DNA from 3 places in the Bacillus sp. 2175 genome. Region 2 is predicted to be linked to each of the others. Evidence: predicted binding sites of a transcription regulator. Region 2 holds the regulator's gene; each other region holds the start of a gene.

Region 1 (11,040 bases), 920 kb from region 2:
TGGGCACTGTCTCAACCAGAGACTCGGTGAAATTATAGTACCTGTGAAGATGCAGGTTACCCGCGACAGGACGGAAAGACCCCGTGGAGCTTTACTGTAGCCTGATATTGAATTTTGGTACAGTTTGTACAGGATAGGCGGGAGCCATTGAAACCGGAGCGCTAGCTTCGGTGGAGGCGCTGGTGGGATACCGCCCTGACTGTATTGAAATTCTAACCTACGGGTCTTATCGACCCGGGAGACAGTGTCAGGTGGGCAGTTTGACTGGGGCGGTCGCCTCCTAAAGTGTAACGGAGGCGCCCAAAGGTTCCCTCAGAATGGTTGGAAATCATTCGTAGAGTGCAAAGGCATAAGGGAGCTTGACTGCGAGACCTACAAGTCGAGCAGGGACGAAAGTCGGGCTTAGTGATCCGGTGGTTCCGCATGGAAGGGCCATCGCTCAACGGATAAAAGCTACCCCGGGGATAACAGGCTTATCTCCCCCAAGAGTCCACATCGACGGGGAGGTTTGGCACCTCGATGTCGGCTCATCGCATCCTGGGGCTGTAGTCGGTCCCAAGGGTTGGGCTGTTCGCCCATTAAAGCGGTACGCGAGCTGGGTTCAGAACGTCGTGAGACAGTTCGGTCCCTATCCGTCGTGGGCGTAGGAAATTTGAGAGGAGCTGTCCTTAGTACGAGAGGACCGGGATGGACGCACCGCTGGTGTACCAGTTGTTCTGCCAAGGGCATAGCTGGGTAGCTATGTGCGGAAGGGATAAGTGCTGAAAGCATCTAAGCATGAAGCCCCCCTCAAGATGAGATTTCCCATAGCGTAAGCTAGTAAGATCCCTGAAAGATGATCAGGTTGATAGGTTCGAGGTGGAAGCATGGTGACATGTGGAGCTGACGAATACTAATAGATCGAGGACTTAACCATATAATATGAAGCAATGTTATCTAGTTTTGAAAGAATATAAAAAACTTGTTGACTTTCAAAAGTGAATGAGTTACAATAATTCTTGTCTTAAATGAATACAGTCTGGTAATGATGGCAGAGAGGTCACACCCGTTCCCATACCGAACACGGAAGTTAAGCTCTCTAGCGCCGATGGTAGTTGGGACCTTGTCCCTGTGAGAGTAGGACGTTGCCAGGCAAATGGAGGATTAGCTCAGCTGGGAGAGCACCTGCCTTACAAGCAGGGGGTCGGCGGTTCGATCCCGTCATCCTCCACCATTTAGCCGACTTAGCTCAATTGGTAGAGCAACTGACTTGTAATCAGTAGGTTGGGGGTTCAAGTCCTCTAGTCGGCACCAGAAATCATGGCGGTTGTGGCGAAGTGGTTAACGCACCGGATTGTGGCTCCGGCATTCGTGGGTTCGATTCCCATCAGTCGCCCCATTTTTCTTAAATAAATTAATATGCGGGTGTGGCGGAATTGGCAGACGCACCAGACTTAGGATCTGGCGCCTTTGGCGTGGGGGTTCGACTCCCTTCACCCGCACTTTTAATTAAATAACTCATACATGTCTTGCGGAAGTAGTTCAGTGGTAGAATACAACCTTGCCAAGGTTGGGGTCGCGGGTTCGAATCCCGTCTTCCGCTCCAATTTTCAATATGACATGCCGGGGTGGCGGAACAGGCAGACGCACAGGACTTAAAATCCTGCGGTGGGTGACCACCGTGCGGGTTCGACCCCCGCCCTCGGCACCATATGCGCCCGTAGCTCAATTGGATAGAGCGTTTGACTACGGATCAAGAGGTTAGGGGTTCGACTCCTCTCGGGCGCGCTTTTATTAACGGGAAGTGGCTCAGCTTGGTAGAGCACCTGGTTTGGGACCAGGGGGTCGCAGGTTCAAATCCTGTCTTCCCGATATTCCTAAAAACATGGGGCCTTAGCTCAGCTGGGAGAGCGCCTGCCTTGCACGCAGGAGGTCAGCGGTTCGATCCCGCTAGGCTCCACTTATATTAATATCATTTATGGCGGTGTAGCTCAGCTGGCTAGAGCGTACGGTTCATACCCGTGAGGTCGGGGGTTCGATCCCCTCCGCCGCTACCATAAAGGACCTTTAGCTCAGCTGGTTAGAGCAGACGGCTCATAACCGTCCGGTCGTAGGTTCGAGTCCTACAAGGTCCACCATTAGACGTATATATCTCGGAGGTATACCCAAGTTCGGCTGAAGGGATCGGTCTTGAAAACCGACAGGCGGCGAGAGTCGCGCGGGGGTTCGAATCCCTCTACCTCCTCCATTTTTTCTAAAGTGAATATTTTATCATCGCGGGGTGGAGCAGCACGGTAGCTCGTCGGGCTCATAACCCGAAGGTCGCAGGTTCAAATCCTGTCCCCGCAACCAAATGGTCCCGTGGTGTAGTGGTTAACATGCCTGCCTGTCACGCAGGAGATCGCCGGTTCGACCCCGGTCGGGACCGCCATTTTTTACATAAAGGCTCGGTAGCTCAGTCGGTAGAGCAGAGGACTGAAAATCCTCGTGTCGGCGGTTCGATTCCGTCCCGAGCCACCATTTTGAAATCACGAGCCGACTTAGCTCAATTGGTAGAGCAACTGACTTGTAATCAGTAGGTTGGGGGTTCAAGTCCTCTAGTCGGCACCACTTTCAAAATGAGCCATTAGCTCAGTTGGTAGAGCATCTGACTTTTAATCAGAGGGTCGAAGGTTCGAGTCCTTCATGGCTCACCATTTACAATTTAATGCGGGTGTAGTTTAGTGGTAAAACAAGAGCCTTCCAAGCTCTGGTCGAGAGTTCGATTCTCTTCACCCGCTTTTTAATTATGGGCCTATAGCTCAGCTGGTTAGAGCGCACGCCTGATAAGCGTGAGGTCGATGGTTCGAGTCCATTTAGGCCCACCATAATTGTTCCGCAGTAGCTCAGTGGTAGAGCTATCGGCTGTTAACCGATCGGTCGTAGGTTCGAGTCCTACCTGCGGAGCCATATTTATAGAGAAGTACCCAAGTGGCTCAAGGGGCTCCCCTGCTAAGGGAGTAGATCGCGAACGCGGTGCGAGGGTTCGAATCCCTTCTTCTCTGCCAGAACTGGCCCGTTGGTCAAGTGGTTAAGACACCGCCCTTTCACGGCGGTAACACGGGTTCGAATCCCGTACGGGTCATACTAAAAGAGATAGCATAATCTGCTATCTCTTTTTTGTTGTATAAAAGTGAACTTTGGATAGTCTGCTTTTTTATGCATAGAAGAAATATGAAGTATGGGCTGTTGCAGTTGGGTATATAGAGCGGTAAATACAATCATGTTATTTATTTGGACCTGTATGGATATGAAGGAATTATCTATCTAAAATGATACCTCAAGTTGAACTTTTACCCCAGCTGTATGGCTGTAGCCTCCTACACTTGGAGAAACGGATGAAAATAAATAATATATAGAAGAAGCTGCTTTCTCTCAACAGGTGTGATCTACTGAAGACAGCTTTTTTATGTTGTCAGTATTGTCGAGTTTTGTCGGTAAATCGATATATTGCAAAAATCGCTGATATAATTTGAGTTACGATCGATAAATTTTAATAATCGCTGATATATTTGGAGTTACGGTCGATATATTCTAAAAATCGCCGATATAATTTCACTTACCGATGAAAACCACAAGAAAAACCCTTTCACAATCTAAAGAAAACGCCTCCATTGAAATGGATTCCACACCTATTCCAATAACTTTACACTCTATGTGAAAAAGTTCACAAATAGGTCATAATTTGTGAAGTAATTCACAATAATACGTGCTACAATATGAATGTAAAGAAGTTAAACAACATTAAATTAGTATTTTAATTAATTACTTAAACAATCATAAAAAAATATATGTGAACAATAGAGAGGGGAAATTACCATGAAAAAAGGTATCAATCGTGTAGTATTAGTAGGAACAGGAGCTGTAGGTTGTAGTTACGCTTACTCAATGATTAACCAAGGTGTAGCTGAAGAATTCGTATTAGTAGATGTTAATGAAGCAAAAGCAGAAGGGGAAGCAATGGACTTAAGCCATGCGGTACCATTCTCTCCATCACCAACAAAAGTTTGGAGCGGTAGCTATGCAGATTGTAAAGATGCAGATTTAGTTGTTATCACTGCTGGGTTACCACAAAAGCCAGGTGAAACTCGTTTAGACTTAGTTGAGAAAAATACAAAGATCTTTAAACAAATCGTTCGCGTCATTATGGATAGCGGATTCGATGGAATCTTCTTAATCGCAACTAATCCAGTTGATATTTTAACTTACGTAACTTGGAAAGAATCTGGTTTACCGAAAGAGCGCGTAATCGGTTCTGGTACTACTTTAGACTCTGCTCGTTTCCGTTACATGTTAGGTGACTACTTAGATGTAGATCCACGTAACGTTCATGCTTACATCGTTGGTGAACACGGTGACACTGAACTTCCAGTATGGAGCCACGCTACTATCGGTGTACAAAAATTAGAAACAATCTTAGCTAACAACGAACAGTACAAACAAGAAGACTTAGACAAAATCTTCGAAAACGTACGTGATGCAGCTTACCATATCATCGAGCGTAAAGGTGCAACTTACTACGGAATCGGTATGTCACTACTTCGTGTAACTAAAGCAATCTTAAACAACGAGAACAGCGTATTAACTGTATCTGCATACCTTGAAGGTCAATACGGCGAGAAAGATGCTTACGTAGGTGTTCCAGCTGTAATTAACCGCGAAGGTGTACGTGAAATCGTAGAACTTGAGCTAAATGAAGAGGAAAAAGTGAAGTTCGCTCATTCTGTAAAAGTATTAAAAGAAACAATGGCACCAGTACTATAATAATTGCTAAATAATTCAGAGGTGGGAAACTGCTTCTTACCTCTGAACTTATATAATTTAATATAAATTCCTTTTCCGGTTTCCCTTGTATATCCCCAATATACCCCTTTTGCTGGATAAGGGTCGTTTATAGAAAAGAGCACTCTATTTTACGTAGAGTGCTCTTTATTATTCCGCTATTTGCCGGGCAGTAAAAACCCACTGATTAAAGTTTCATTTTATTATTTTTTAGGTGTTAATCCTAATTTCTTTAAAATATCTGCCAGTGTACCGCTTTTGGATTTTTCTACAGGTGTTTGTGATTTAGATGCATCTGGACCTTTTTTCAAGAAGTTCCTTTCAACGAAGCGAATATCTTTTTCGTCGACAATACCATCTTTATTAAGGTCTCCGTCTTTTACAGTTAGTCCTTTTTTACCATAGTTGCTAGCGATAATTTCAGCATCTTTAATATCGATTACTTTATCAGCATTTACATCGCCGGCAAGGTTTTCGTCAGGTCTTGCATAATAATATTGGCCAAGCAGCTTACCGTCTTTTTCAGTACCAAGTTTCGTTGTTAGGCGGTTTGTTAAATGTCCTGTCACCTCTACATATAAGTTATAGTCGCGTTTATTAACTGGAAGTCCATTTAGTTTGAAGTATCCGTATTTATCTAGTGAGCCTTCAAACTTATGACGGTAAGAATCAGTCGCATATACTTTTACGCCAAGCTTTGTATAATCGAACTTTTCATCTAAATATTCGCGTTCATTTAAGAACGCACCAGGTTTAATATTTCCTTCTACTAGTGAGTTTAAGGACATAACTGAGAATGTTTGATCTTGAAGTACACGCATTCTATTTGGTTCTGATTCACCTTGTTTCCAGTAAACAAAAATTGGTGACTCTAATTGAGCGTTTGCTTCATAAAATTCATCATTTTCTACTTTGAAAGTTACATCAATGAACGGGAAATCACCATCTAATCCAGCAAAGTTTTTGTCATCGATAGCGCCGCCAACTGTAACAGAACCTGCCTCTAATTTCGGTTCATTTACTTTTGCAGTTACTCCTTTTTCGGAAAGTAGCTTTTCAAAAGCAGGATTAAATTTCGCATTTCAATAACATTGTGACAAAAAATATTGAGAAACATTTTTTTATGACAGATTATTTTGTTTTGATTTTGAGTGGAAAATAGCATGAAAAATAGGATAAACATAATAAAATAAAGGTTGAGAAAAAATAATTGGTAAAAATATAGAAGAATAATAAAGCGTTTTCAATGAATATTCGTCAAAATTCGATATTTTACACGGAAATGTGAAGAAAAACTAACATTTTTAAGAAAAAAACGAATGTTTTTTATAAATTAACAAGGATATTGCAGTTTTTCGCAGAAATAGTTAAAGTATAAAAAATTCTGTCATCTAAGTGAGGTGAACATATTGAGTGTAATAAATTGTGAAGAAGTGAAACGAGATGAGTTTCATACAGAAAAGTACTATGAAAGTTATAACATCTTTGGCGCACATGTTGTGACGGAAGATGAGATTCAAGGGGTACGATTTACAGTCTGGGCTCCTCATGCGAAAGCAATGAGTGTTGTTGGAGATTTTAATGAGTGGGATTATGAGCAACATAAGATGCTACAAGTGACAGAAGAAGGGATTTGGTCCTTATTTATACCGCATATTGAAGAAGGAGAAATATATAAATATGCGATTGAAACGTTGGCTGGTGACGTCATTTTAAAGGCAGATCCGTATGCTATATATGCAGAAGTAAGACCGAATACGGCATCTGTAGTTTTTGATATAAAAGGATATGAATGGAATGATAAAAACTGGAATCGTAAGAAAAAGAAAAAACCGATTTATAAAGAAGCGATGACAGTTTATGAATTACATTTTGGTTCTTGGAAAAAGAAAGAAGATGGAACACTATATTCTTACAGGGAAATGGCAGAAGAACTCATTCCGTATGTGGTGGAACATCAATTTACACATATTGAAATTATGCCGCTTGTTGAGCATCCATATGATCGTTCTTGGGGATATCAAGGAACGGGATATTATGCAGCGACGAGTAGATTTGGTACACCGCATGATTTAATGTATTTTGTCGACGAATGTCATAAATATGGAATCGGTGTCATTTTAGATTGGGTACCGGGGCATTTTTGTAAAGATGCTCACGGTTTATATTTGTTTGATGGCACACCGACCTATGAATATAAAGATAAAGATGTACAAGAAAATCTAGTATGGGGAACTGTCAATTTTGATTTAGGAAAGAGAGAGGTACGTAATTTCTTAATTTCAAATGCGTTATTTTGGATGAGATATTTCCATATTGATGGTTTCAGAGTAGATGCAGTTGCGAACATGTTGTACTGGAATAAAGAAGGACAAGAGCAAAGTAATGAGTACGCTGTGTCATTTTTAAGGGAGTTAAATGAAGCAGTGTTTGCAGAGGATGAAGATTTTCTTATGACGGCAGAGGATTCAACAGCTTGGCCACTTGTAACAGCACCAACGTATGAAGGTGGGCTTGGATTCAATTACAAATGGAATATGGGCTGGATGAATGACGTGCTGAAATATATGGAGTGTGCGCCAGAGTACAGAAAATATATTCATGAGAAAATGACGTTCTCTTTACTATATGCTTACTCTGAAAACTTCATATTACCCCTTTCTCATGATGAAGTCGTTCATGGGAAAAAGTCGTTATTAAATAAAATGCCAGGTGATTACTGGGATAAGTTTGCTCAGCTTCGTTTATTATATGGATATTTCTTTACTCACCCAGGAAAGAAATTACTTTTCATGGGAGGAGAATTCGGGCAGTTTGATGAGTGGAAAGACCTTGAAGATTTAGATTGGAATTTACATGATTTTGAAATGCATCGTTATATGCATGATTACTTTAAAGAGCTCATAGCATTGTATAAGCGCTCAAAACCACTTTGGCAGCTTGATCATTCGCCTGAAGGTTTTCAGTGGATTGATGCTAATAATAACGAGCAAAGTATTTTCTCGTTTATCCGCCAAGGGGATAAACAAGAAGATGCGTTAGTTATCGTATGTAATTTTACGAAAGCTACATATGAAAACTATAAAGTAGGTGTACCAGATTTCGAGTATTATAACGAGATTTTAAACAGTGATGCACAGCAATATGGCGGTTCGGGACAAGTGAATAAGAAACGTCTTAAGACGATTCTAGAACCGTACCATAATCAAGCAGCACATGTAGAGATTACAATTCCACCATTTGGCGTATCCATATTACGACCAGTGAAGACGAGAAAGGGGAGCAAAAAACAAGATGGCTCAAAAACAAAAGTGCGTAGCAATGTTACTAGCAGGGGGAAAAGGTAGTCGTTTAAGTGCATTAACAAAGAATTTAGCCAAGCCAGCTGTTCCATTTGGTGGTAAATATCGCATTATTGATTTTACGCTAAGTAACTGTGCGAATTCTGGTATTGAAACGGTTGGGATTTTAACGCAATATCAACCACTCGAACTTCATAATTATATCGGAATCGGAAATGCGTGGGATTTAGACCGAGTAAACGGTGGGGTCACAGTCTTACCTCCTTATGCGGAGTCTTCAGGGGTTAAGTGGTATACAGGTACGGCAAGTGCCATTTATCAAAACTTAAACTATTTAAGTCAGTATGAACCGGAGTATGTTCTCATTTTATCAGGCGACCATATTTATAAAATGGATTACAGTAAGATGCTAGATTACCATATTCAGAAAGAATCGGACGTATCCATTTCTGTTATTGAAGTACCTTGGGATGAAGCGAGTCGCTTTGGCATTATGAATACAAATGAAGAAATGGAGATTGTTGAGTTTGAAGAGAAACCACAATTTCCAAGAAGTAATCTTGCATCAATGGGAATCTATATTTTTAATTGGTCAATTTTGAAAGAGTATTTAGAGATGGATGCAAGAAACCCTGAATCTAGTAACGATTTTGGAAAAGACGTACTTCCCCTTTTATTGGATGAAGGGAAGAAGCTAATGGCGTATCCGTTTGAAGGATATTGGAAAGATGTTGGAACGGTGAAGAGCTTATGGGAAGCGAATATGGATTTGCTTCGCGATGAAACATCACTGAATTTAAACGATCGTAATTGGCGTATTTACTCTGTCAATCCAAACGAACCGCCTCAATATATTGCTGAAAAGGCGAAAGTAGAAGAATCGCTTATTAACGAAGGGTGCGTCATTGAAGGGGACGTGAAGCATTCTGTGTTATTCCAAGGAGTGACGGTGGAAGAAGGAAGTATGGTGATTGATTCTGTCGTTATGCCAGGGGCTAAGATTGGTAAAAATGTTGTGATTGAAAGAGCGATTGTTGGATCAGAAATGGTTATCGAGGATGGAACAATCATTCGTCCAGAAAAGAATGTTGACGATGTAGTATTAATTGCTGAAGGGAAATAGAAAAGGGGGATGAAATGAATGGGAGAAAAAATGTTAGGAATTATTAATGCAACGGGAAGTTTTCCTTCCTTAAAGAAAGTAACAGGGCATCGTTCACTAGCGGCGTTACCGTTTGGGGGCCGTTATCGACTCATTGATTTCATGCTTTCAAATATGGTGAATTCTAGTATTCATAGTGTGGCAGTTTTTACAAGCCATAAAAATCGTTCGTTAATGGACCATGTTGGTTCAGGAAAACAGTGGGATTTAGATAGAAAACGAGACGGACTATTTTTATTCCCGCCAAACTGCCAATGTGACCAAGATGAATTTGGGTCTTTTGCACACTTTAGAAGACATATTGATTATTTTCTAAGAAGCAGAGAAGAGTACGTTGTTATTACGAATAGCCATCTCGTAACAGCATTAAATTTTCAAGCGGTGTTAGAGCGACATATACATACGGCAGCTGATATTACGGAAGTTTGCCATGAAGGGGTTTCACTTCAAACATATGTGTTAAAGAAACAATTATTGTTAGACTTATTTGAGTCATATAAAGATCTGGAACAATACAGTTTATTTGATGTAGTGAGAGAAAAGCGCGGGAAATCATTACACATTGCTACATATGAACATACTGGATATGTAGCAATTATTGACTCGATTGAAAGTTACTATAAACATAGCTTAGAAATTTTGCAACCTGCTATTTGGAAGCAATTATTTAAGAAAGAAGCACCGATCTTTACGAAAGTAAAAGATGAGCCACCAACTCGTTATTTAAAGGGTGCAGTCGTGAAAAATACAATGATTGCAAACGGTAGTATTATTGAAGGGGAAGTCGAAAACAGTGTTGTTTCTCGTTCAGTTAAAATTGGAAAAGGTTCAATTATTCGTAACAGTATTATTATGCAAAAGAGCCAAATTGGAGATAACTGTATAATAGATGGTGTTATTATTGATAAAGATGTGAAAATTGGTGACGGTGTCGTATTAAAAGGAAACGCCGATGGGCCGTATGTTGTAGAAAAAGGAAGCGTACAAAACAGTACGATTAATAGTTATTCTTAAAAGAATCAGTGGGGGCTTTTTCCTCCACTGATTAAAGTTTTAATTCAAATGAAAACTCGAAGGGAGGAAGCTGCAAGAGGAGTAATAAAAACTTTTCGCGCAGTGGGACAACAAGTGAATATTTTATTTGCAGTATCAGAATGTGTACCGTTTGTGAAATCGGGAGGATTAGCTGATGTAGCGGGTGCGCTCCCAAAAGAGCTGAAAAAATTAGGAGTGGACGTTCGTATTATACTTCCGAATTATAGCCTCATTCCGCAAAAGTTAAGAGATGGATGTACGTTACATAAAGTAATTAACGTCCCGCTTGGGTGGAGAAATCAATATTGTGGAATTTTAAAAGGTGAGCAAGACGGAATTACGTATTACTTAATAGATAATGAATATTATTTTAAGAGAGATTCTCTGTATGGTCATTATGATGACGGAGAGCGTTTTTCTTATTTCTCAAAAGCGGTGTTAGAGTGTATTCCGCACCTTGATTTTGAAGTGGATGTTCTTCATAGCCACGATTGGCATACGGCTATGGTTAATTTCTTACTTCGTGAAAAGTATCAAGATAACCCGTTATATGAGCGTATTAAAACGGTATATACAATTCATAACTTACAGTTCCAAGGTGTATTTCCTCCTGAAGTAATGTACGACTTGTTAGAACTTGGTGATGAATATTTCCACAGTGAGCAGTTAGAGTTTTATGGGAATGTGAACTTTATGAAGGGCGGTATTATCGCTTCGGATCAAATTACAGCGGTGAGCCCG
Region 2 (10,054 bases):
TCGCCTTCAGCTACGATAGAAGCTACTTTTGTGTATACGTTCATAAGTGAAGTACCACCACCTGCAACGATACCTTCTTCTACTGCTGCACGAGTTGAGTTAAGTGCATCTTCAATACGAAGTTTGCGTTCTTTCAACTCAGTTTCAGTTGCTGCACCTACTTTAATTACCGCTACGCCACCTGCAAGTTTTGCAAGACGCTCTTGTAATTTTTCACGATCGAATTCAGAAGTTGTTTCTTCTAATTGCGCACGGATTTGACCGATGCGAGCTTCGATTTGTTCTGTGCTTCCTACACCTTCAACTACAGTTGTGTTTTCTTTTGTAACAACAACTTTACCAGCGCGTCCTAAAGATTCAACTGTAGCAGATTTTAAGTCACGACCTAATTCTTCAGTGATTACTTCGCCACCTGTTAAGATCGCGATATCTTCTAGCATTGCTTTACGACGGTCACCAAATCCAGGAGCTTTAACAGCTACTACATTGAATGTACCACGAAGTTTGTTCACTACTAATGTAGCTAACGCTTCGCCTTCTACATCTTCAGCAATGATAAGAAGTGGTTTACCTTGTTGTACCACTTGCTCTAATACTGGTAAGATTTCTTGAATGTTAGAAATCTTTTTGTCAGTGATTAAGATGTATGGGTTATCAAGAACTGCTTCCATTTTGTCAGAATCAGTAATCATGTAAGGAGATGCATATCCACGATCAAATTGCATACCTTCTACTACGTCTAATTCTGTTGTGAAGCCTTTAGATTCTTCTAAAGTAATAACGCCGTCGTTACCAACGCGCTCCATTGCTTCAGCGATTAATTGACCTACTTCTTCGTCAGCAGCAGAAATAGCAGCTACTTGTGCGATAGAAGATTTACCTTCGATTGGTTTAGAAATCGTTTTTAATTCTTCAATTGCAGCAGTAACAGCTTTTTCGATACCTTTACGAAGACCCATTGGGTTCGCACCAGCTGTTACGTTTTTAAGACCTTCACGAATCATAGCTTGCGCTAATACAGTTGCAGTTGTTGTTCCGTCACCAGCTACGTCATTTGTTTTGCTAGCAACTTCTGCTACTAGTTTCGCACCCATGTTTTCGAATGCATCTTCTAATTCGATTTCTTTTGCGATTGTTACACCGTCATTTGTAATAAGTGGTGAACCGAATTTTTTCTCAAGAACAACGTTACGACCTTTTGGTCCAAGCGTTACTTTTACTGCATTTGCAAGAGTGTCGACACCGCGAAGCATCGAACGACGTGCTTCTTCACTAAATTTAATATCTTTTGCCATAATAATTGACCCCCTTGGATTTTTTAAGATTTATATAATTAACCGATAACTGCTAAAATGTCACTTTCACGTAAAATCAAGTAGTCTGTACCTTCATATTTCACTTCAGTACCTGCATATTTTGAGAAGATGATAAGATCACCTGCTGCTACCTCTAAAGCAACACGCTCACCATTCTCAAGCACTCGACCAGTACCTACTGCAACAACTTTACCCTCTTGTGGTTTTTCTTTTGCAGTATCTGGTAATACGATACCACTTGCTGTTTTTTCTTCTGCTTGAACAAGCTCAATTACAACGCGATCACCTAATGGCTTTAGCATGAACAATAACCTCCTCATTTTGTTATGTAAATTTCTTTTATTAGCACTCAAGTCATCCGAGTGCTAACACACTTATAATAATAAATAATCTCAATTTCTTTTGCAAGTAAAAAAATCATAATTTTTTCGCAAATCACTATATAAACTTTCTATATAGAATACTGCCTTTACTATATGAATCGTTGTTTCCACTGCTCGTATGTTACAATATGAAAGGACACCCTAAGTTGTTTTCGCTACACACACAACTTTCTCCTGTCTTCTATTATAATTTCAAATAAGGATTTACGAAAAAAACATAATTCAAGTGAGGTTTATATCGTAGGTAGCATATTTACATGTTATCCTAACTTATCTCATACACTATAGTTAGAAAGGATGGTTAAACCATTTGAAGAAACAATACTGGTGGATTATCGTTACATACATTTTAATGCAGTTATCTGGCGTTGTTGGATTGCCACTTCTCCTAAAAACAGGACTCTATGATAATAGAGGATTTACCATTGAGGAAAAAGGACAAATCATAACGGGACACTGGGCAATTATTAGCTTCTTTGTTGCATTATGTATCGTACTTTGGTTACTTAGAACAGATATTCGTGACAGGCATTTAGATCCAAAGCGCTCTTCTGCTCCAGCTACTATTGGATGGATTTTCATCGGGTTCTTCTTAGCTTTCTTTTCACAAATAGTTGCCGGTATGATCGAGATGCAGCTGCTAGGAATTAAACAAGGTTCAGAAAATACAATGAAACTAATGGAGATTGCAAGAACGACCCCTTGGTTCCTTATTGTTGTATCTATAATTGGACCTATCTTAGAAGAAATCGTATTTAGAAAAATTTTATTTGGTGCACTTTATAAGAAGTTTAACTTCTTTATCGCAGCTATCATTAGTTCGCTTGTATTCGCAGCAATTCATTTTGATTTTACTCATTTATTGGTATACACTGCTATGGGGCTCGTATTCGCCTTCTTATATGTGAAGACGAAACGGATTATCGTTCCGATTGCAGCTCATGTTGCGATGAATACATTGGTCGCTATTGGGCAAATTTTTATGAGCAATGAACAAATTCAAGAAATGATTAAAGAAGCTGAAAAAATGCAAGGCTTTATCGGAGGATTTTTTGTATGAGAAACTCACCATTGTTCATGGCTGCACTATACTTCCTTCTTGGATGTATCTTTACACGCTTCGCCATTACGAACGTGACAGATACAATCTGGAATATGTGGACAATACTATTTGCAGTTATGGCAACAATTGATTTTAATTTGGCACTTCGCCTTATATTAATTAAATTCACAAAGAAGAAACAATAATAAAACGCAGAGGTCGCTTCCTCTGCGTTTTATTGTGGATAGTTTTTCAAAAAGTAAACTAATGTTTGTAACTCTACAGCTAAGTCAATATGATGAATTCTAATATTCTCTGATACGTTTAATCGCGCTGGTGTGAAATTCAAAATACCATGCACGCTCGTTTCAGCTAATCTATCTGCTACAGCTTGTGCTACTGTAGCCGGTACTGTTAATATTGCCACTTGTATATCATTTGATAATCTCTCTTCTAATTCATCTAAATGATATACAGGAATGCCCCCGATTTCTGTTCCAACTTTCTCTTCACTAACATCAAATGCCATTTCAATTTTTGTATTATTGTTTTTCGTGAAATTATAATGTAAGAAAGCGGTCCCTAAATTACCTACTCCAATAAGTGCTACACGTGTTATATCATCTTGATCAAGTGTTTCGCGGAAAAATGATAATAGATAATTTACGTTATATCCATATCCCTTTTTCCCTAACGCTCCAAAATACGAAAAATCTCTTCGTATTGTTGCGGAATCTACTTTTACTGCCTCACTCAATTCGGCCGATGAAACACGCTGCTTACCAGAAAGAGATAAGTTTTGGATAAATCGATAGTATAGAGGCAATCTTTTAGCAGTGGCTTGTGGAATCTTTTGCTGATCCATATGACCTCTCCTCTCTTCCTATCTTTATTCATATACTTTAATCAAATACAGAAGTTTAGCACTCATTAAATTCCTTGTATAATAAAGAGAAGAAGTATTCTCTCTTTATTTTAAACTATACACTATTTTTAGTATGATTGAGAAATATAAACATGGCAAAGTTAAGAAATTATTTGAGGTGAAAACATTGATTTTATTACAAGTAAACGCGCTTTCGAAATTATACGGTGCAGAAACGATTCTTGCAAACATAAAATTGGAAGTACAAACAAAAGATCGTATCGCATTAGTTGGAAGGAATGGAGCAGGCAAATCTACATTATTAAAAATTATCGCTGGTGAATTATCTCATGATGGTGGCGAAATTATAAAACCGAAAGATGTCTCAATCGGATATTTAGCTCAAAATACTGGACTAGAAACGTCTTTAACAATTTGGGATGAAATGCTAACCGTCTTTACCCACTTACAGCAAATGGAGACAAAACTTCGAAGGCTTGAGCAAGAAATGGGAAAAGAAGAAAACTTTTCAAACGAAGCTACATATGAAAGATTGTTAGCTGATTATGACCAATTGCAACTCAATTATAAAGATCAAGGTGGATATCAATATGAAGCGGATATTCGCTCCATTTTAAGCGGCCTTGGCTTCCCAGTTGAAACGCACCAGACGACGATCTCTACTTTAAGCGGCGGGCAAAAAACAAGATTAGCTCTCGGGAAATTATTATTAACAAAACCAGACTTACTTATTTTGGATGAGCCTACAAACCATTTAGACATCGAAACATTAACGTGGCTTGAGCAATATTTACAAGGTTATCCTGGCGCAATATTAATCGTTTCACATGACCGTTATTTCTTAGACAAACTCGTTACACAAGTATATGAAATTTCGAATAAAGAAAGCAGACGATTTGTTGGTAACTACAGTAAATATTTAGACTTAAAATCAGCATTATATGAGCAAGAAATGAAACGTTACGAAAAACAACAAGATGAAATCGCAAAACTTGAGGACTTCGTTCAAAAGAATATAGCTCGCGCTTCTACAACGAAACGTGCTCAAAGTCGTCGTAAACAACTAGACAGAATGGAATTATTAACGAGACCATTAGGGGATTCTAAGTCAGCATCATTCCACTTCGATATTGAAAAGCAAAGTGGAAATGATGTTTTACAAGTAAATGATGCAACCATCGGCTATGATGAGAACCCTATAATTGAACATGTAACTATGCGCTTAACTCGCGGAGATAGTGTTGCTTTAGTTGGTCCAAACGGAATTGGGAAATCCACATTGTTAAAGTCTATTGTGAATAAGTTACCACTATTAAATGGTGATGTTTCTTTCGGATCAAATGTATCTGTTGGTTATTATGATCAAGAACAAGCAAACTTAACATCTTCTAAACGGGTTTTAAATGAACTATGGGATGAATATCCACTGCAACCTGAAAAAGAAATCCGTACTATACTCGGGAATTTTTTATTCACAGGAGATGATGTACTGAAACCAGTATCTTCCCTTAGTGGTGGACAAAAAGCTCGATTAGCTCTTGCAAAACTTATGATGCAAAAATCAAATTTATTAATTCTAGATGAACCTACGAACCACCTTGATTTAAACAGTAAAGAAATTTTGGAGAATGCTTTAATTGATTATCCAGGGACTCTTCTATTCGTCTCACATGACCGCTACTTTATTAACCGTGTAACAACGACTGTGGTTGAGTTATCAACAGAAGGTGCACAGGAATATTTAGGGGATTACGATTACTACGTTGAAAAGAAAAATGAAATGATTGAACGTGCAGAACTTGAACAGCAAGAAAGTGACATTCCTGTTCAAAAGGTGGTTGCACAAGAGAAATTAAATTATTTAGAAGAAAAAGAGCGTAAAAAACTAGAGCGTCAACGCACTAGAAAAATTGAAGAGCTAGAACAAAGTATATTAGAATTAGAAGAAGAAATTGCTACGTTAGAAGATCAACTTTGCTTACCAGAAATATATGCAGATTATGAAAAAGCTAGTGAAATTACAACTAAAAAGCAAACGCTACAAGAACAACTTGAAACTTGTATGGCAGAATGGGAAGAGCTGCATGTATAAGCATATTTAAATAAGAAAGATGTCTCATAAGTCAGGATTTTTGACTATGCGACATCTTTTTTTCTTTTAATACAGAAACAATTTTTTGAGTATATCAATCGTAACTTAGAATATACCAACGATTTTTCAAATATATCTATTGTAACCCTATATATATTAACAGTTCGACACGAAATATCGATTTAACGACAAAGATTGACAATATTAGCATCTTCTATAATAGGGGGATGTTTCAAAATGTTTTTCGGGGATATCTTCTTACTTTTTATTTCCCGAAAAAGAACAAACACAAAGGTCTGACATCATCCTATTTATCCACAAGTTTATACACATATCCACCTTTATAAAATAAACCTTAAAATAACTTTTCCACATTATCCACAATTAATAAAAAAGTTATCAACATTTTATATACACAATAAAACCCACATTATCAACAGACAATATGGGTTTTATCCACAACCTGTGGTTAATTATGTGTATAACTATGCTTCAATATCTAATCCTGGATTTGCATTTAAGGCTAATGTTGCACGCTTACCTTGTTCATAAGCAATTGTCCCTGCCGCTGCAATCATCGCTGCATTATCTGTGCATAAAGATAGCGGCGGAATAATTAATTCAATGTTTTCTTTTTGTGCAAATTCCTCTTCTAATCGCGCACGAAGTCCTTTATTAGCAGCTACTCCACCAGCAAGAAGTAATTGCTTTACATTATAAGCTTCTGCTGCACGAGCTGCTTTCGTTACAAGTACATCTATTACACTTTCTTGGAAACTTGCCGCTAAATCTTCTGGCGCAATTTCTATACCGCGTTGTTTTGCGTTATGCACAGTGTTGATAACTGCTGATTTCAATCCACTAAAGCTAAAATCATATGAATCCGGTTCTAGCCATGCACGAGGCAAATCAATTGTCGGTTCTCCTTCATGTGCAAGGCGATCAATATGAGGACCACCTGGATATGGCATAGATAACGTACGAGCTACTTTATCATATGCTTCTCCAGCTGCATCGTCTCGTGTTTCACCAATTACTTCGAATGAACCATGTTCTTTCATATAAACAAGTTCCGTATGCCCACCAGATACAACAAGTGATAATAACGGGAATTGAACTTCTTTTACTAAACGGTTCGCATAAATATGACCAGCAATATGATGAACACCGACTAACGGAATATCATGTGCAAACGCTACTGCCTTCGCTGCATTTACTCCAATTAGAAGTGCTCCTACTAAACCAGGACCTTCTGTTACAGCAATTGCATCAATATCATCAAATGTGATGTTTGCTTCCTTTAAAGCTTCTTCTAACACAACTGTAATTTCTTCTACATGATGACGGGATGCAATCTCTGGTACAACGCCGCCAAAACGTTTATGACTTTCAATTTGTGATGCAACGACATTCGCAATAATTTCCGTTCCATTTTTAACAACTGCTACTGCTGTTTCATCACAACTTGTTTCAATACCAAGTATAATCGTATTTTTTTCCATTATATATTCACCCACATTACGAGACCATCTTCCTGATTGTCTGCATAGTATCGTTTACGAATCCCACCATTTTGAAATCCGTATTTTCTGTATAACTGCTTTGCTACTTCATTTGATACACGTACTTCAAGTGTCATTGTTTTTACCCCTAGTTCTTTCGCTTCAGAAATAACTGCTTTCAATAGGGCATCTCCTAACTTTTGACCTCGGTATTCTGGCAAAATAGCTATATTTGTTATATGTGATTCATCAATAATTATCCACAATCCACAATACCCGACTACACGACCATCTTTTTCTAACACAATATAATGTGCATGTTCATTCATCGTTAATTCACGGTGAAAGGCATCTGCAGTCCAAGGAGTTGAAAAAGACGCTTCTTCAATAGCTACAATTTGAGCAATATCATCAAGCTCCATCTTTCTAAATATCATATCCATCTTCTGCAAGCTCCTACTTGTTTTGACTTTCTAACCACTTTGTTTCAGCTTCAGCTAAACGAAGATAGCTTGGAACAAACGTATGCACATCTTGTTCTTCTTTTTGTAATCCTAAGAATGCTAGCTCACTTGGTCTTGGGTTATTTTTAGTAAATGGAGCGAATACAGCTTGATCACCTAAATGTTCTATAATTGTTTCTTTATGCAATTTAACATCGTTACCGATAAATAAAACAGGCTGTCCTTTATCTTTTAACATTTGCAACCAGTCCACAATAAGAATAATTCGGTCTTCTTCTATTGAAGTTAACTGCTCTCCTTCATATGTATATAACCCAGTATAAATTTGCCCACGTCTTCCATCAAATAAAGGACAAATTAACCCGCTAAAGTTAGCACCGTTTGCAGCTACTACCTCTAAACTTGATACACCTACAATTGGTATTTGAAGTGACCAAGCTAATGTTTTCGCCGCTGTCACGCCTATGCGAACACCTGTATAGGATCCAGGTCCAGCAGCTACAACGATTTTAGTTAATTCCTTCGGTTTTACGCCACACTCTTTTAACAGTTTCTCTACAGCTGGCATAAGACGTACAGAATGGTTTTTTGTTAAATTTGTAATGATTTCCCCAATTACGTTTCCTTCCTCAATAAGGGATACACCCATTACGTAATTTGAAGTATCAATTGCTAGTACTTTCATCTTGTAATAGCTCCTCACATAATCTAATATAGCGATCTCCAATTGGCTCGAGTATAATTTTTCTTGTGTCATCTCCAGCATGGAATAAACTAATTTGTAACTTTTCATTTGGTAAATATGCCTCTATTAAATGAGCCCATTCTACTACCGTAATTCCTTTACCGTAGAAATATTCATCAAAGCCTAAGTCCTCTTCACTTTCTGCTAAGCGATACACGTCCATATGATATAGCGGTAATCTTCCTTTATATTCTTTAATGATATTAAAGGTAGGACTATTTACAACTCTTTTCACTCCAAGACCTTTTGCTAGTCCCTTTGTAAAAGTCGTCTTACCAGCTCCAAGATCTCCTTCTAAAATAATTACGTCTTGTGCCTCTACGAGCTTACCTAGTTTTTCTGATAACCTTTGTGTTTCCTCAGAAGATTTTGTTGTTACTTCATATTTACTCACAGACTTCACCTACTTTACTCACAATGTTCTCTGCTCTTTATTATACAGGTTTTGAATATATAAAAAAGTCCTTAGGAGTTGTCCTAAGGATAGTTTGACTGTCTTTATTAGTTTTTTGTTAAAACAAATAAAAAAATACGAAACAACTTGTTTCGTTCTTTTCTTTATATGAAATGGCGGTCCCGACCGGGGTCGAACCGGCGATCTCCTGCGTGACAGGCAGGCATGTTAACCACTACACCACGGGACCATTTGGTTGCGGGGACAGGATTTGAACCTGCGACCTTCGGGTTATGAGCCCGACGAGCTACCGTGCTGCTCCACCCCGCGACAATATAAATAGCTTGGCGACGTCCTACTCTCACAGGGACAAGGTCCCAACTACCATCGGCGCTAGAGAGCTTAACTTCCGTGTTCGGTATGGGAACGGGTGTGACCTCTCTGCCATCATCACCAAACTATGAAGGCATATTCCTTCAAAACTAGATAACATTGCTACATATTATATGGTTAAGTCCTCGATCTATTAGTATTCGTCAGCTCCACATGTCACCATGCTTCCACCTCGAACCTATCAACCTGATCATCTTTCAGGGATCTTACTAGCTTACGCTATGGGAAATCTCATCTTGAGGGGGGCTTCATGCTTAGATGCTTTCAGCACTTATCCCTTCCGCACATAGCTACCCAGCTATGCCCTTGGCAGAACAACTGGTACACCAGCGGTGCGTCCATCCCGGTCCTCTCGTACTAAGGACAGCTCCTCTCAAATTTCCTACGCCCACGACGGATAGGGACCGAACTGTCTCACGACGTTCTGAACCCAGCTCGCGTACCGCTTTAATGGGCGAACAGCCCAACCCTTGGGACCGACTACAGCCCCAGGATGCGATGAGCCGACATCGAGGTGCCAAACCTCCCCGTCGATGTGGACTCTTGGGGGAGATAAGCCTGTTATCCCCGGGGTAGCTTTTATCCGTTGAGCGATGGCCCTTCCATGCGGAACCACCGGATCACTAAGCCCGACTTTCGTCCCTGCTCGACTTGTAGGTCTCGCAGTCAAGCTCCCTTATGCCTTTGCACTCTACGAATGATTTCCAACCATTCTGAGGGAACCTTTGGGCGCCTCCGTTACACTTTAGGAGGCGACCGCCCCAGTCAAACTGCCCACCTGACACTGTCTCCCGGGTCGATAAGACCCGTAGGTTAGAATTTCAATACAGTCAGGGC
Region 3 (11,040 bases), 700 kb from region 2:
CGTGTAATCGCACCGAAAAATCCTCCTGTTGCGACTAATAAAGCTTCTATCATGAGTAATCACCTTCTGTAAGAGATTTCTTAATTAAGAAATCTCCAAGTGTATAGCCAAGGCCAGACATAATGAGGCCACCAAGTATGCTGCATGATACATATAAGAAGGCTATGCTCCACTCAGAATGATTGATCAATTGCACAGTTTCTACACTAAATGTTGAAAAAGTCGTAAAGGAACCGATGAATCCAGTTCCGATGCCTGTGATAACCTCTGAAGGTAAGATGTTTAGCCGAGCGATATAAGTAGTTAGCCACGCTAAGAAAAAGCAACCGATTAAGTTAATGAGTAATGTTGCCAATGGAAATGAATGATGCCAAAATGTGTTGATATTAAGACCTAAATAATAACGAGAAAGAGCTCCTAATATACCAGCAATGCCAACGATAATATAAATCAATTTTCTCACCTCTTTAAATAGCTTGCTCAAAAAAATAGACTCCTACCAGTATCCATACTGGTAGGAGTCATTAGCTAAGCAGCGTTTATGGCGAACTCCATCGCCTATGATTATTACATATAGTGTACTAAATATACCGTTTAATTTCCAGTGAGGAGGAGGGTGTAACTTTTCTTTTTTTGATGTCTGAAGGCTTTTTAAGTAATTAAAATGGGATCGATTACTTATCAACTAAATATAGTGATATACGGTTTTAATTATGATAAAATGTTTCTTATGTGTGTCGTTTTGTTTTATTTGACTGAAAATAAAGAAAAATAAATTTGCGTGAAAAGGAGTCATTTATTTGAAGAAATTTTTAAAAATCGTATTTACATGTGTTTTAGTAGTAGCGGGCATTGTAGGAGGATTTCTAGCTTATATGACACTTACTAAAGAACAGCCTGCTGATGTTATAAGCTTGAAGGTAGAGAATAATAAGGAGCGCGTATTAGCGACTGGAAATGAGTTTAAAGTTACAACATTTAATATTGGATATGCTGGGTTAGATAAGGATCAAGATTTCTTTATGGATGGTGGAAAGGGATCTGGTTCAAGTAGTAAAGAGCAAACGGAAACTAATTTAAAGAATATGCTTTCGTTTTTACAAAATGAGAATAGTGATTTTGCACTATTACAAGAAGTTGATATAAAGTCACTTCGTTCATTTGATGTAAATGAACATGAATTTTTGAAAAAAGGATTACCTGATTATGTTTCGTCATTTGGCAAGAACTACGATACGAAATGGGTTCCAGTGCCAATAACAAATCCAATGGGATATGCGGAGGCTGGATTAAGTACGTTTTCTAAATACACTGTTCAAGAAGCGAAGAGGTTCCAGCTGCCTGGAATGGAGCCTTGGCCAAAGCGTTTGTTTGATTTAGATCGAGCAATTGTGGAATATAAAATTCCTGTTAATAATGGAAAACATGTTAGACTCGTAAATTTACATTTGTCTGCTTATGATGAAGGCGGGAAAATTAGAAAACAGCAAGTAGAGTATTTAAAAGAATATATGAACAAGCATTATGAAAATGGTGATTACGTAATAATGGGTGGAGATTGGAATCAATTGGTTTCGAACGCTCAATTAAGTGATCCGAAGTTCGTGAAAGAGCGTCCTGAGTGGTTAGTAGAGTTACCGAAGGACTTTACAGACGGTGGCTTTAAATGGGCTGTAGATCCGTCTGTTATGACTGTAAGAGATGATGTAAAGAAATATGTAGAAGGTGAAAATTTCGTCACTATTATTGATGGCTTTATCGTTTCACCGAATGTAGAGATTGTAAATGTACAAGGGAAAGATTTAAAGTTTGAAAATAGCGATCATAACCCAGTAAGTGCGGTATTTAAACTGAAGTAATTGATATGTATAAGTAGAAGGTGGGGCTTCATATGGAGTGGTTAAAGAGGACTTGTTTTTCTAACCTTGAGAAAGAATCACAGAAAAATCATTTATTACTGTTTATAACGATTTGTAGTTTCTTCCTTGGGATAATCGCAATTGGGTATTATGGATATATTTTTACAGAGAGAGCCATAGCATTTTGGATTTGTGGTATTTCTGTCGTTGCATTTGGAACGCTTTTTACTTTTATAAAAAGTATGGAATCAGCGTATAAATATATCATGACATTTATGTTGCTTACAATGTCTTACATTATGGTACAAGCTTTTAATGAAAGCCCGGCTGTATTTCAAATGGTCTATTTTACATTAGCTGTTTCACTTATTTATTTAAGCGAGCGCCTCATTTTAATTATTGGCGGGGTAGCTGTTGTGATCACATTTATCCTTTGTAGCTATTGGCCGGAGCAATTTTTTGCTTATACAGCCTCATCTGAAGCTGCTAATTTCGCAAGTTTGTTAGCGATTGTAACAATCGCTATGTGGGGCGTCACGAAAATCGGTTCTAATCTGCTCCTTCGTTTAAGTGATGAGAAGCAAGAAGTAATGAGAAAAGCTCAGGAGTTAGAAGAGACGCAAAGACTTATTGAAGAAACAGTTGTGAAACTAGATAGTAATTTCAATCATTTAAGACAAAATATGAACACGTCGATGGAATCGATGAGTGAAATTAATTTTGCCTTTGAAGAGGTGGCAGTTGGTACGCAATCACAATCAGAGATGATGTATCGTTCGGTAGAAGTATTGAATGATATGGAGGGAAATATTGAGCAAATCATCTCTCAAGTAAGAACTGCATCGGCTCATGTGGATGAAAGCTTAGAAATTTCAAAAGGTAGTGTACATACTCTAAGAAATTTTGAAACTAACATGAGAAGTTTAAATGATGTTGTTTCACAGTCTGGAATTATATTTAGAGATTTAATGATGCAATCGAAACAAATTAATGAAATTGTAGATGTAATAACGAATATTTCAAGTCAGACGAGTTTGCTAGCTTTAAATGCAAATATTGAAGCTGCGAGGGCAGGCGAGCATGGAAAAGGTTTTGCTATTGTAGCGAGTGAAGTGTTAAAGCTTGCTGAAGAATCAAATCGTTCTGCGGGAAGAATTCAAGGGATTTTGAAGGAGTTTAGTAATCAAGCAAGTAAGGTAGAAGTGCAAGTAGAGAAGTCAGAAAGAGTACAAGAAGAATGTAACGAGATGTTAGCAAGTGTTTTAACAAATGTAACTGATTTAGGGAAGTTTATTGATGCGATTAATAAAGTAATGCGAGAGGTTGTTGTTCATCAAGAAAGTTTCCAAGTTAAAACGACGAATATTGTAAAGGATGTTACGCATGCTTCTAACGTAATTCAGCAAACTTCTACAGCTACAGAAGAAGTGCTAGCGAGTGTGGAAGAAGAAAAACATCGAAATGATACGTCAGTGAAGACGTTACAAACTGTTAGCGAGCAAGTGAAGTTGTTAGAAGATATTTTAGAAAAGTAATATTGCTTAGAAAGAGCACGAGTGATGTGCTCTTTTTTCATTGAAACGAATACTTGATAGGAATTTAATTGCTTTTCTGCGCGTTTTCTGCCAAGCTTAAGGAGATAAAGTGAGACTAGTACATACTGATTATTAGCCCTCACCAATCAAGCTATCCGCAAATAGCGGAATAAAATACTTCAAAGAAAGAATTATATAGGTGACGCATATGATCGAAGTTAAGACTTCTGAACTTAGTGATGGAGAATTTAATAGAGGTGTATTTGCAACTCGTGATATTAAAAAGGGTGAGTTGATACACGCAGCACCAGTTATCTCTTATCCGAATGAACAGCATGAACATATTGAGAAAACGTTACTTGCTGATTACGCATTTGAGTATGGAATCAATCATACGGCAATCCTTTTAGGATATGGTATGTTATTTAATCATTCATATACACCGAATGCAACGTATGACATCGTTTTTGAGAATCATACATTTAACTTCTATGCTTATAAAGATATAAAAGCAGGAGAAGAAATTTTAATCAATTATAATGGTGAAGTTGATAACGATGAGCTGTTATGGTTTGATAAAGAAAAAGAAGAGAACGAAAAGTAATATAAAGAGTATAGAAAGAGCACATTCTGTGGGATGTGCTCTTTTTTATTGATGTAAATAAAGTAAAAAGTACAAAAAAATACCACTTTCTTTTTGTGTGGTATAGTAAGATACTGAGGGATAGTGTTTTGAAAAAGTCATATATTTTACAAATTGTTGTCTTTCTGATGACATGTCAAGTTTAGTAGTCCATTTGGGTTGCTTTATTATGCAATATATATTTTAATATGAGTGGCACCTCTTATAAATTAAGAGGTTTATAGGTGTCTCGAATTGATTTTGGGTACACTGTATCCACCACTTTAGGTTTTTTCATGTACGTGGGGATATTATGGGCCCGTATAACGGGATAAAATGAATATAGAAATAGAGGAATCGTAAAATGAATATGCAAGAGGTTTATAAATATTTAAGTACGGTATTGCCTGAAGGACATGTTAAACAAGATGAAATGTTAAAGAATCATACGCATATTAAAGTTGGCGGAAAAGCAGATGTTTTTGTTGCGCCTACAAATTATGATGAAATTCAAGAAGTTATTAAATATGCGAACGAATATAATATTCCAGTTACGTTTTTAGGAAATGGATCGAATGTCATTATTAAAGATGGTGGAATTCGCGGGATTACAGTAAGTTTAATTCATATTACAGGTGTTACTGTAACAGGAACGACGATTGTAGCACAGTGTGGTGCAGCAATTATTGACGTATCACGTATTGCCTTAGACCATAACTTAACGGGTCTTGAGTTTGCTTGTGGTATTCCAGGTTCAGTTGGCGGAGCATTATATATGAATGCTGGTGCATACGGCGGTGAAATTTCGTTTGTATTAACAGAAGCTGTCGTAATGACAGGTGATGGAGAGCTACGTACTTTGACGAAAGAAGCATTTGAATTTGGATATCGTAAGAGTGTATTTGCGAACAACCATTACATTATTCTTGAAGCGAGATTTGAACTTGAAGAAGGTGTACATGAAGAAATTAAAGCCAAAATGGATGATTTAACGTTTAAACGTGAGTCAAAACAGCCTCTAGAATATCCTTCATGTGGTAGCGTATTTAAGCGCCCACCAAATAACTTTGCTGGTAAGTTAATTCAAGACTCAGGACTACAAGGTAAGCGAATTGGTGGAGTAGAAGTTTCTTTAAAACACGCTGGATTTATGGTGAATGTTGATAACGGAACAGCACAAGATTACATCGATTTAATTCACTTCGTACAAAAGACAGTTGAAGAGAAATTTGGCGTGAAGTTGGAGCGAGAAGTAAGGATTATTGGAGAGGATAAAGAATAACGAAATACGTATGAAGATATGAATTATTTTAAAATAACATTTGGGTATTGTTGACAATTTGTTTTCAATTCAATATAATGGCTAATAATTTAACAAGTAACATACGTTGAAAGAGCCCAGTAGCAGTTTGTCACTGTTAACGAGAGAGCTAGGGGTTGCTGGAACCTAGCACAAACAAACTTGCGAATTACACTCTGGAGTATCTTAGGTAATGCTAAGCGGACTAGCAATCGATATTATTGCTAAGAGTGGTATGAGTAGCTATGCTATTTATGCAAACTGGGTGGTAACACGGTGAATAATCGTCCCTATGTCTATCGTAGACATAGGGGCTTTTTTGTTTTTAAAAAATAAAGGGGATGACAAAAGATGAATATTATTGATGAATTAGAATGGCGCGGCGCCGTTAATCAGCAGACTGACGAAGAAGGCTTACGTAAGCTAGTAGAAGAGAAAAAGATTTCACTATACTGCGGAGTTGATCCAACTGGTGATAGTATGCATATCGGACATTTGATTCCGTTTATGATGATGAAGAGATTCCAATTAGCTGGCCATCATCCTGTTATTTTAATTGGCGGGGCAACAGGAACAATTGGTGATCCGAGTGGACGACAATCAGAGCGTCAGCTTCAAACGTTAGAAGTGGTTCAGCATAATGTAGATGCGTTAACAGCACAAATGAAAAAGCTATTTGATTTTGGTGGAAATAGCGAAGTGAAGATGGTAAATAACTATGATTGGACACATGAAATAAATATTATTGAGTTTTTACGTGATTACGGGAAAAACTTTAGCATCAATAGCATGTTAGCGAAGGATATTGTAGCAAGCCGTTTAGATACAGGTATTTCTTTCACAGAATTCACGTACCAAATTTTGCAAGCGATGGACTTCCACCATTTATACACGAAAGAGGATGTTCAACTTCAAATTGGTGGCAGTGACCAATGGGGAAATATTACGAGTGGTTTAGATTTAATTCGTAAGTTAGAAGGTCATGAGGCGAAAGTATTCGGATTAACGATTCCGTTATTATTAAAATCGGACGGTACGAAGTTTGGTAAATCAGCGGGTGGTGCGGTTTGGCTTGATCCTGAAAAAACGACACCGTTTGAATTTTACCAGTTCTGGGTAAATACAGATGACCGTGACGTAATTAAATACTTGAAATACTTTACGTTCTTAACGAAAGAGCGTATTGATGAATTAGCAACGAAGGTAGAAACAGAGCCTCATAAACGTGAAGCGCAAAAAGTGTTAGCGGAAGAAATGACGAAATTTGTTCATGGAGAAGAGGCGTTCCTGCAAGCTGAGAAAATTACAGCAGCGTTATTTAGCGGAGATATTAAATCGTTAACAGCTGATGAAATTGAACAAGGCTTTAAAGAAATGCCAACATTCCAGTCTTCAAAAGAGACGAAAAACATCGTAGAGTGGCTAGTCGATTTAGGGATTGAACCATCTAGACGACAAGCACGCGAGGACATTAATAATGGTGCGATTTCTATGAATGGTGAGAAAGTAACAGATGTGGGTACAGATGTTACTGTAGAAAATTCATTTGATGGAAGATTTATTATTATTCGTAAAGGGAAGAAGAACTACAGTCTTGTGAAATTAGGATAATAAGTAAGGCTGGAAAATATATCGGCGATTTTTCGAATATATCGACCGTAACTCAAATTATATCGGCGATTTTCGAAATATATCAGCGCAAATCCGAATATATCAGCGATTTTCCCAATATATCGATTTACCGACAAAAAGCGACAATAAGAACTGTTCCGAACGGGACAGCTTTCATTATAAAAAGTCAGTATATTTAGATAAATTTAAAGGGTATATAATTTTTTTGACGAATAAATAAGTTAGAGAAAATTACGGATAAAAAATAGCCCGAACCATGCAGGGCATGATTCGGGCTTATATTCAGATTAGTAAGCTAAGCTGAATAGACCTTTAATGTGTGATAAGTAACGAACGTTACTTGCTTCTTTCATTAATGATGCTGGTAAGCCTTTAAGTGGAGTATTACTTGCTCCAATTGTAGCAACCGCATCTTTACGTCCTAGACTAGCAAGTGTTCCAGAGTTTACAGGTGCGAACTCTTCCAATGCTTTGCCTTCTAGTGCTGCGTATAAGTTGTATCCAATTAACTCACCCATTTGCCAAGCGATTTGTGCAGTTGGTGGGTATGGACGTCCGTCTGGAGCGAAGACAACAGCGCTGTCTCCAGCAACGAATACGTCTTTGTGAGAAGTAGATTGTAGGTATGCATCAACTGTTGCACGTCCACGGTTAACTTCAAGACCTGATTCACCGATTAATGGGTTACCTTGTACGCCGCCTGTCCAAACGAATGTGTTAGCAACAAGTTTTTGACCGTCTTTTAAGTCGATTTCATTGCCAGCAACGTTTGTTACAGGAAGACCAGTTAAGAATGTAACACCGCGTGCTTCTAGGCTAGTAGTTGCACGTTCGATTAAGTGGTCTGGTAATACTGGAAGGATTTTTGGACCTGCTTCAACAAGAAGAAGTTTCACTTCTTTTGGATTTACGCCGTGGCTTTTTGCAAGTTTAGGCATAATGTCAGCAAGCTCACCAACTAGCTCAACGCCAGTTAATCCGCCACCACCGATTACGATTGTAGCATCAGCTTCGTTTTTCGTTTTCGCGTATTCACGAATACGGTCTTCAACGTGTTTGTAGATTTTGTTTGCATCAGCAGCCGATTTTAATACCATGCTGTTTTCTTCTAGTCCTGGAATACCGAAGTAAGCAGTTTTACTTCCTAAAGCAACTACAAGTGCATCGTAAGATAAAGTAGTGCCACCAGCTAGTTTGATTTCTTTGCTATCAACTGAGAATGACTCAACTGTTGCGATTTTAAGATCGATGTCTTTCCCTTTGAAAAGCTTTGTAAGTGGCATTGCAACTGCTTGCTCAGACACGTTACCAGCTGCAAGGCGGTGTAGTTCAGTGATGATTTGGTGTGTTGGGTATTGGTTAATCACTGTAACTTGTGCTTCTGATTTGCTGTAATATTTACGTACGTTTAAAGCGGCAAGAAGACCGCCATAACCAGCGCCTAAGATGACAATTTGTTTTGACATAGTATGATATCCCCCGTCTTTACTAATTGTTGTTATAAGTTAAATTATTTATTGTTACGTTCTGCACTAATTTGAAGATATGCGTTCACAAAGCGGAACATTTTTTGTGCTTGTGGATCTTTTAGTAATTTTAACAGGCCGAATAGGCCGATAACTTCGTTGCTTTCTTCAGCACGATCTTTCGCTTCGATTGCAGTTGCAGCCATGCTTTTCACTGTATCTTTTACAGGTTCTACAAGCTCTGTAATTGCACCAACAGTGTCGCTTTTTAATACTTCATCAGTAGCAACAGTTTGAGCGAAGTCATAAGACTTAGTTAAAATGTTAACAAGCTCAGTTAATTTTGGAAGCTGTTCTACTAGTGTTGTTAATGATTCTTGTACCTCAGGTTTTAACAACTGATCAAGTACATCAAGTTGTCCTTGGCTAGCAGAAATTTGTACAGTTTCTTGTTCTGGCTTTGTTTGAGTCATAGTTTCTGGCATCTCCAATTCTCCTTTACGATAGCAATACTCTTATTTTTTATAAGTAAGATAGTAAACGTTTACGAAACTTTATACAAAGTTTCACAAAACACAATAAAATGCCTTTAAATTTATGACAGCAAGTAAGCTGCAAACATAAATCTAAAACCATAACGTCTTACTTATTATTTATGAACTGTCCGATACATGGCTTGTCCGCATAATGGAAAAGCTCCGTTACCGGAAAGTGTATATAATATATATCCTATATTATATACTATATACACCTATGTTAACATAAAAATGATTCCTAATTATTTGATATTGAGTGTATAACGTAGTGCTGACAAGGTATGAAAGCGTATAAAATATTTTGTTCCAGTTAGAAATGTATATACATATAAAGAAAAAAAGGAAAAAATGAACAAATTCATGTTCGTTTTTTCCTTTTTCCTATTATTCACCTTCTACAATTAGCATCGATGTGTTACCGCTTTTTTCAAGATGGCATTCGCCCCAAGTACAAAGAGAATCAAGAATGGACTCTAAAGACCAACCGTATTCTGTAAGTGAATATTCTACTTTTGGTGGTACTTGATTGTATACCTTTCTTTGAATAACCCCATCGTCTTCTAATTCACGTAATTGCTGAGTTAACATTTTTTGTGTAATCCCAGGCATTAAACGTTTTAGTTCACTCGTTCTTTTTGTGCCTTTCGTTAGATGACAAAGGATAACAACCTTCCATTTTCCACCGATAACCTCTAAAGTCGCTTCAACGGGAATATTATATTTCTTCATATAAAAATCTCCTTTGATGAATGTAGATTTAAGTTCTCCAACAAAAGAAGCTAAATAATTAAATGTTACTAAAAAGTGCCTATAGCACTTTAAAGTACGTACTTTTTATCATGTTGAATATGTTCCATAATAGCATACGTAAGAGGGAAATGAGTAGTACGGTACTAAAAAGTGCCTATGTTACTTTTAGGTACCTATCGTACTTTTAAGTGCGTTCTTCAAAAAAAGAGTAAAGCCATTCATAATAGCGTATATCAACAGTAAAGTTATTTTTGTAGAAGATAAAAAGGCCTTTTTATCATACTATTATGATTGGATTTCTCGCATTAAGGAGGAGTTCAATTGAATTCATATACAGTATCTTCTTCGGTTATGCAGACGAATCGGAGAAGTATGTTTGCTTTATTAGCACTAGCAATTAGTGCGTTTGGAATTGGTACAACTGAATTTATTAGTGTCGGCTTATTACCATCTATCTCAGAGGATTTACATGTTTCTGTTACAACAGCGGGGTTAACTGTTTCTTTATATGCATTAGGAGTAGCGTTTGGTGCTCCAGTATTAACGTCATTAACAGCTAGTATGTCGCGAAAGACGTTATTAATGTGGATTATGATTATTTTCATTATTGGTAATGGAATTGCGGCGGTAGCAACAAGTTTTACTGTGTTACTTATTGCGAGGGTTGTATCTGCATTTGCGCATGGTATTTTTATGTCAATTGGATCTACAATTGCGGCTGCGCTTGTACCTGAGAATAAACGTGCAAGTGCAATAGCATTTATGTTTACTGGTTTAACTGTTGCGACTATTACAGGTGTACCAATTGGAACATTTATCGGTCAACAATTTGGCTGGAGGGCCTCGTTTATTGTTATTGTGGCCATTGGAATCGTTGCTTTAATCGCCAATAGTATGCTAATTCCTTCTAATTTAAAAAAAAGTACGTCTGTATCATTTCGCGATCAATTTAAGCTGATTACGAATGGAAGACTGTTACTTGTATTTATTATTACTGCATTAGGATACGGGGGAACGTTCGTAACATTTACGTATTTATCTCCGTTATTACAAGAAGTAACAGGATTTAAAGCAAGTACCGTTACAATTATTTTGTTAGTATACGGAATTGCAATTGCGATTGGGAATATGGTCGGGGGAAAATTATCAAATCATAATCCGATTCGAGCGTTATTTTACATGTTCTTTATTCAAGCGATTATATTATTTGTTTTAACATTTACAGCGCCATTTAAAGTCGCTGGATTCATCACAATTATTTTCATGGGACTATTCGCATTTATGAATGTTCCAGGGCTACAAGTGTATGTTGTTATATTAGCTGAGAGGTTTGTACCTAG

Evidence for each region. Region 2 encodes Rex, which represses fermentation and respiration genes when NADH is low (regulators of the CRP and FNR family bind a similar motif). Its sites were predicted from a motif close to TTGTGAAATATTTCACAA; they were not measured.
Region 1: ACXKY9_RS23850 (L-lactate dehydrogenase) is a predicted target of Rex. The motif match lies at 3,704-3,721, and genes of this name have one in related genera.
Region 3: ACXKY9_RS25140 (DUF1641 domain-containing protein) is a predicted target of Rex. The motif match lies at 8,969-8,986, and genes of this name have one in related genera.

What each region holds. Positions count from the first base shown of each region.
Region 1 covers NZ_CM173819.1:4,588,781-4,599,820, reverse strand. The annotation lists rRNA gene ACXKY9_RS23970 (23S ribosomal RNA) at 1-916, shown strand, start outside; rRNA gene rrf (5S ribosomal RNA) at 1,018-1,133, shown strand; tRNA gene ACXKY9_RS23960 (tRNA-Val) at 1,138-1,213, shown strand; tRNA gene ACXKY9_RS23955 (tRNA-Thr) at 1,218-1,293, shown strand; tRNA gene ACXKY9_RS23950 (tRNA-His) at 1,303-1,378, shown strand; tRNA gene ACXKY9_RS23945 (tRNA-Leu) at 1,401-1,481, shown strand; tRNA gene ACXKY9_RS23940 (tRNA-Gly) at 1,511-1,585, shown strand; tRNA gene ACXKY9_RS23935 (tRNA-Leu) at 1,602-1,690, shown strand; tRNA gene ACXKY9_RS23930 (tRNA-Arg) at 1,694-1,767, shown strand; tRNA gene ACXKY9_RS23925 (tRNA-Pro) at 1,778-1,851, shown strand; tRNA gene ACXKY9_RS23920 (tRNA-Ala) at 1,867-1,939, shown strand; tRNA gene ACXKY9_RS23915 (tRNA-Met) at 1,960-2,036, shown strand; tRNA gene ACXKY9_RS23910 (tRNA-Ile) at 2,041-2,117, shown strand; tRNA gene ACXKY9_RS23905 (tRNA-Ser) at 2,135-2,227, shown strand; tRNA gene ACXKY9_RS23900 (tRNA-Met) at 2,255-2,331, shown strand; tRNA gene ACXKY9_RS23895 (tRNA-Asp) at 2,335-2,410, shown strand; tRNA gene ACXKY9_RS23890 (tRNA-Phe) at 2,424-2,499, shown strand; tRNA gene ACXKY9_RS23885 (tRNA-Thr) at 2,514-2,589, shown strand; tRNA gene ACXKY9_RS23880 (tRNA-Lys) at 2,600-2,675, shown strand; tRNA gene ACXKY9_RS23875 (tRNA-Gly) at 2,689-2,759, shown strand; tRNA gene ACXKY9_RS23870 (tRNA-Ile) at 2,770-2,846, shown strand; tRNA gene ACXKY9_RS23865 (tRNA-Asn) at 2,854-2,928, shown strand; tRNA gene ACXKY9_RS23860 (tRNA-Ser) at 2,936-3,026, shown strand; tRNA gene ACXKY9_RS23855 (tRNA-Glu) at 3,032-3,103, shown strand; gene ACXKY9_RS23850 (L-lactate dehydrogenase) at 3,838-4,782, shown strand; partial or broken gene ACXKY9_RS23845 (dockerin type I domain-containing protein) at 5,004-5,882, opposite strand; gene glgB (1,4-alpha-glucan branching protein GlgB) at 6,210-8,147, shown strand; gene glgC (glucose-1-phosphate adenylyltransferase) at 8,095-9,225, shown strand; gene glgD (glucose-1-phosphate adenylyltransferase subunit GlgD) at 9,244-10,278, shown strand; gene glgA (glycogen synthase GlgA) at 10,393-11,040, shown strand, end outside.
Region 2 covers NZ_CM173819.1:245,994-256,047, reverse strand. The annotation lists gene groL (chaperonin GroEL) at 1-1,295, opposite strand, end outside; gene groES (co-chaperone GroES) at 1,334-1,618, opposite strand; gene ACXKY9_RS01490 (CPBP family intramembrane glutamic endopeptidase) at 2,010-2,759, shown strand; gene ACXKY9_RS01485 (YdiK family protein) at 2,756-2,947, shown strand; gene ACXKY9_RS01480 (redox-sensing transcriptional repressor Rex) at 2,977-3,606, opposite strand; gene ACXKY9_RS01475 (ABC-F family ATP-binding cassette domain-containing protein) at 3,794-5,719, shown strand; gene tsaD (tRNA (adenosine(37)-N6)-threonylcarbamoyltransferase complex transferase subunit TsaD) at 6,205-7,221, opposite strand; gene rimI (ribosomal protein S18-alanine N-acetyltransferase) at 7,221-7,664, opposite strand; gene tsaB (tRNA (adenosine(37)-N6)-threonylcarbamoyltransferase complex dimerization subunit type 1 TsaB) at 7,678-8,370, opposite strand; gene tsaE (tRNA (adenosine(37)-N6)-threonylcarbamoyltransferase complex ATPase subunit type 1 TsaE) at 8,351-8,824, opposite strand; tRNA gene ACXKY9_RS01450 (tRNA-Asp) at 8,999-9,074, opposite strand; tRNA gene ACXKY9_RS01445 (tRNA-Met) at 9,078-9,154, opposite strand; rRNA gene rrf (5S ribosomal RNA) at 9,167-9,282, opposite strand; rRNA gene ACXKY9_RS01435 (23S ribosomal RNA) at 9,331-10,054, opposite strand, start outside.
Region 3 covers NZ_CM173819.1:4,811,032-4,822,071, reverse strand. The annotation lists gene crcB (fluoride efflux transporter CrcB) at 1-53, opposite strand, end outside; gene crcB (fluoride efflux transporter CrcB) at 50-454, opposite strand; fluoride riboswitch at 509-568, opposite strand; gene ACXKY9_RS25170 (endonuclease/exonuclease/phosphatase family protein) at 801-1,859, shown strand; gene ACXKY9_RS25165 (DUF4077 domain-containing protein) at 1,892-3,394, shown strand; gene ACXKY9_RS25160 (SET domain-containing protein) at 3,603-3,998, shown strand; gene murB (UDP-N-acetylmuramate dehydrogenase) at 4,381-5,298, shown strand; T-box leader at 5,396-5,611, shown strand; gene tyrS (tyrosine--tRNA ligase) at 5,668-6,927, shown strand; gene ACXKY9_RS25145 (NAD(P)/FAD-dependent oxidoreductase) at 7,236-8,414, opposite strand; gene ACXKY9_RS25140 (DUF1641 domain-containing protein) at 8,459-8,899, opposite strand; gene ACXKY9_RS25135 (winged helix-turn-helix transcriptional regulator) at 9,335-9,679, opposite strand; gene ACXKY9_RS25130 (MFS transporter) at 10,052-11,040, shown strand, end outside.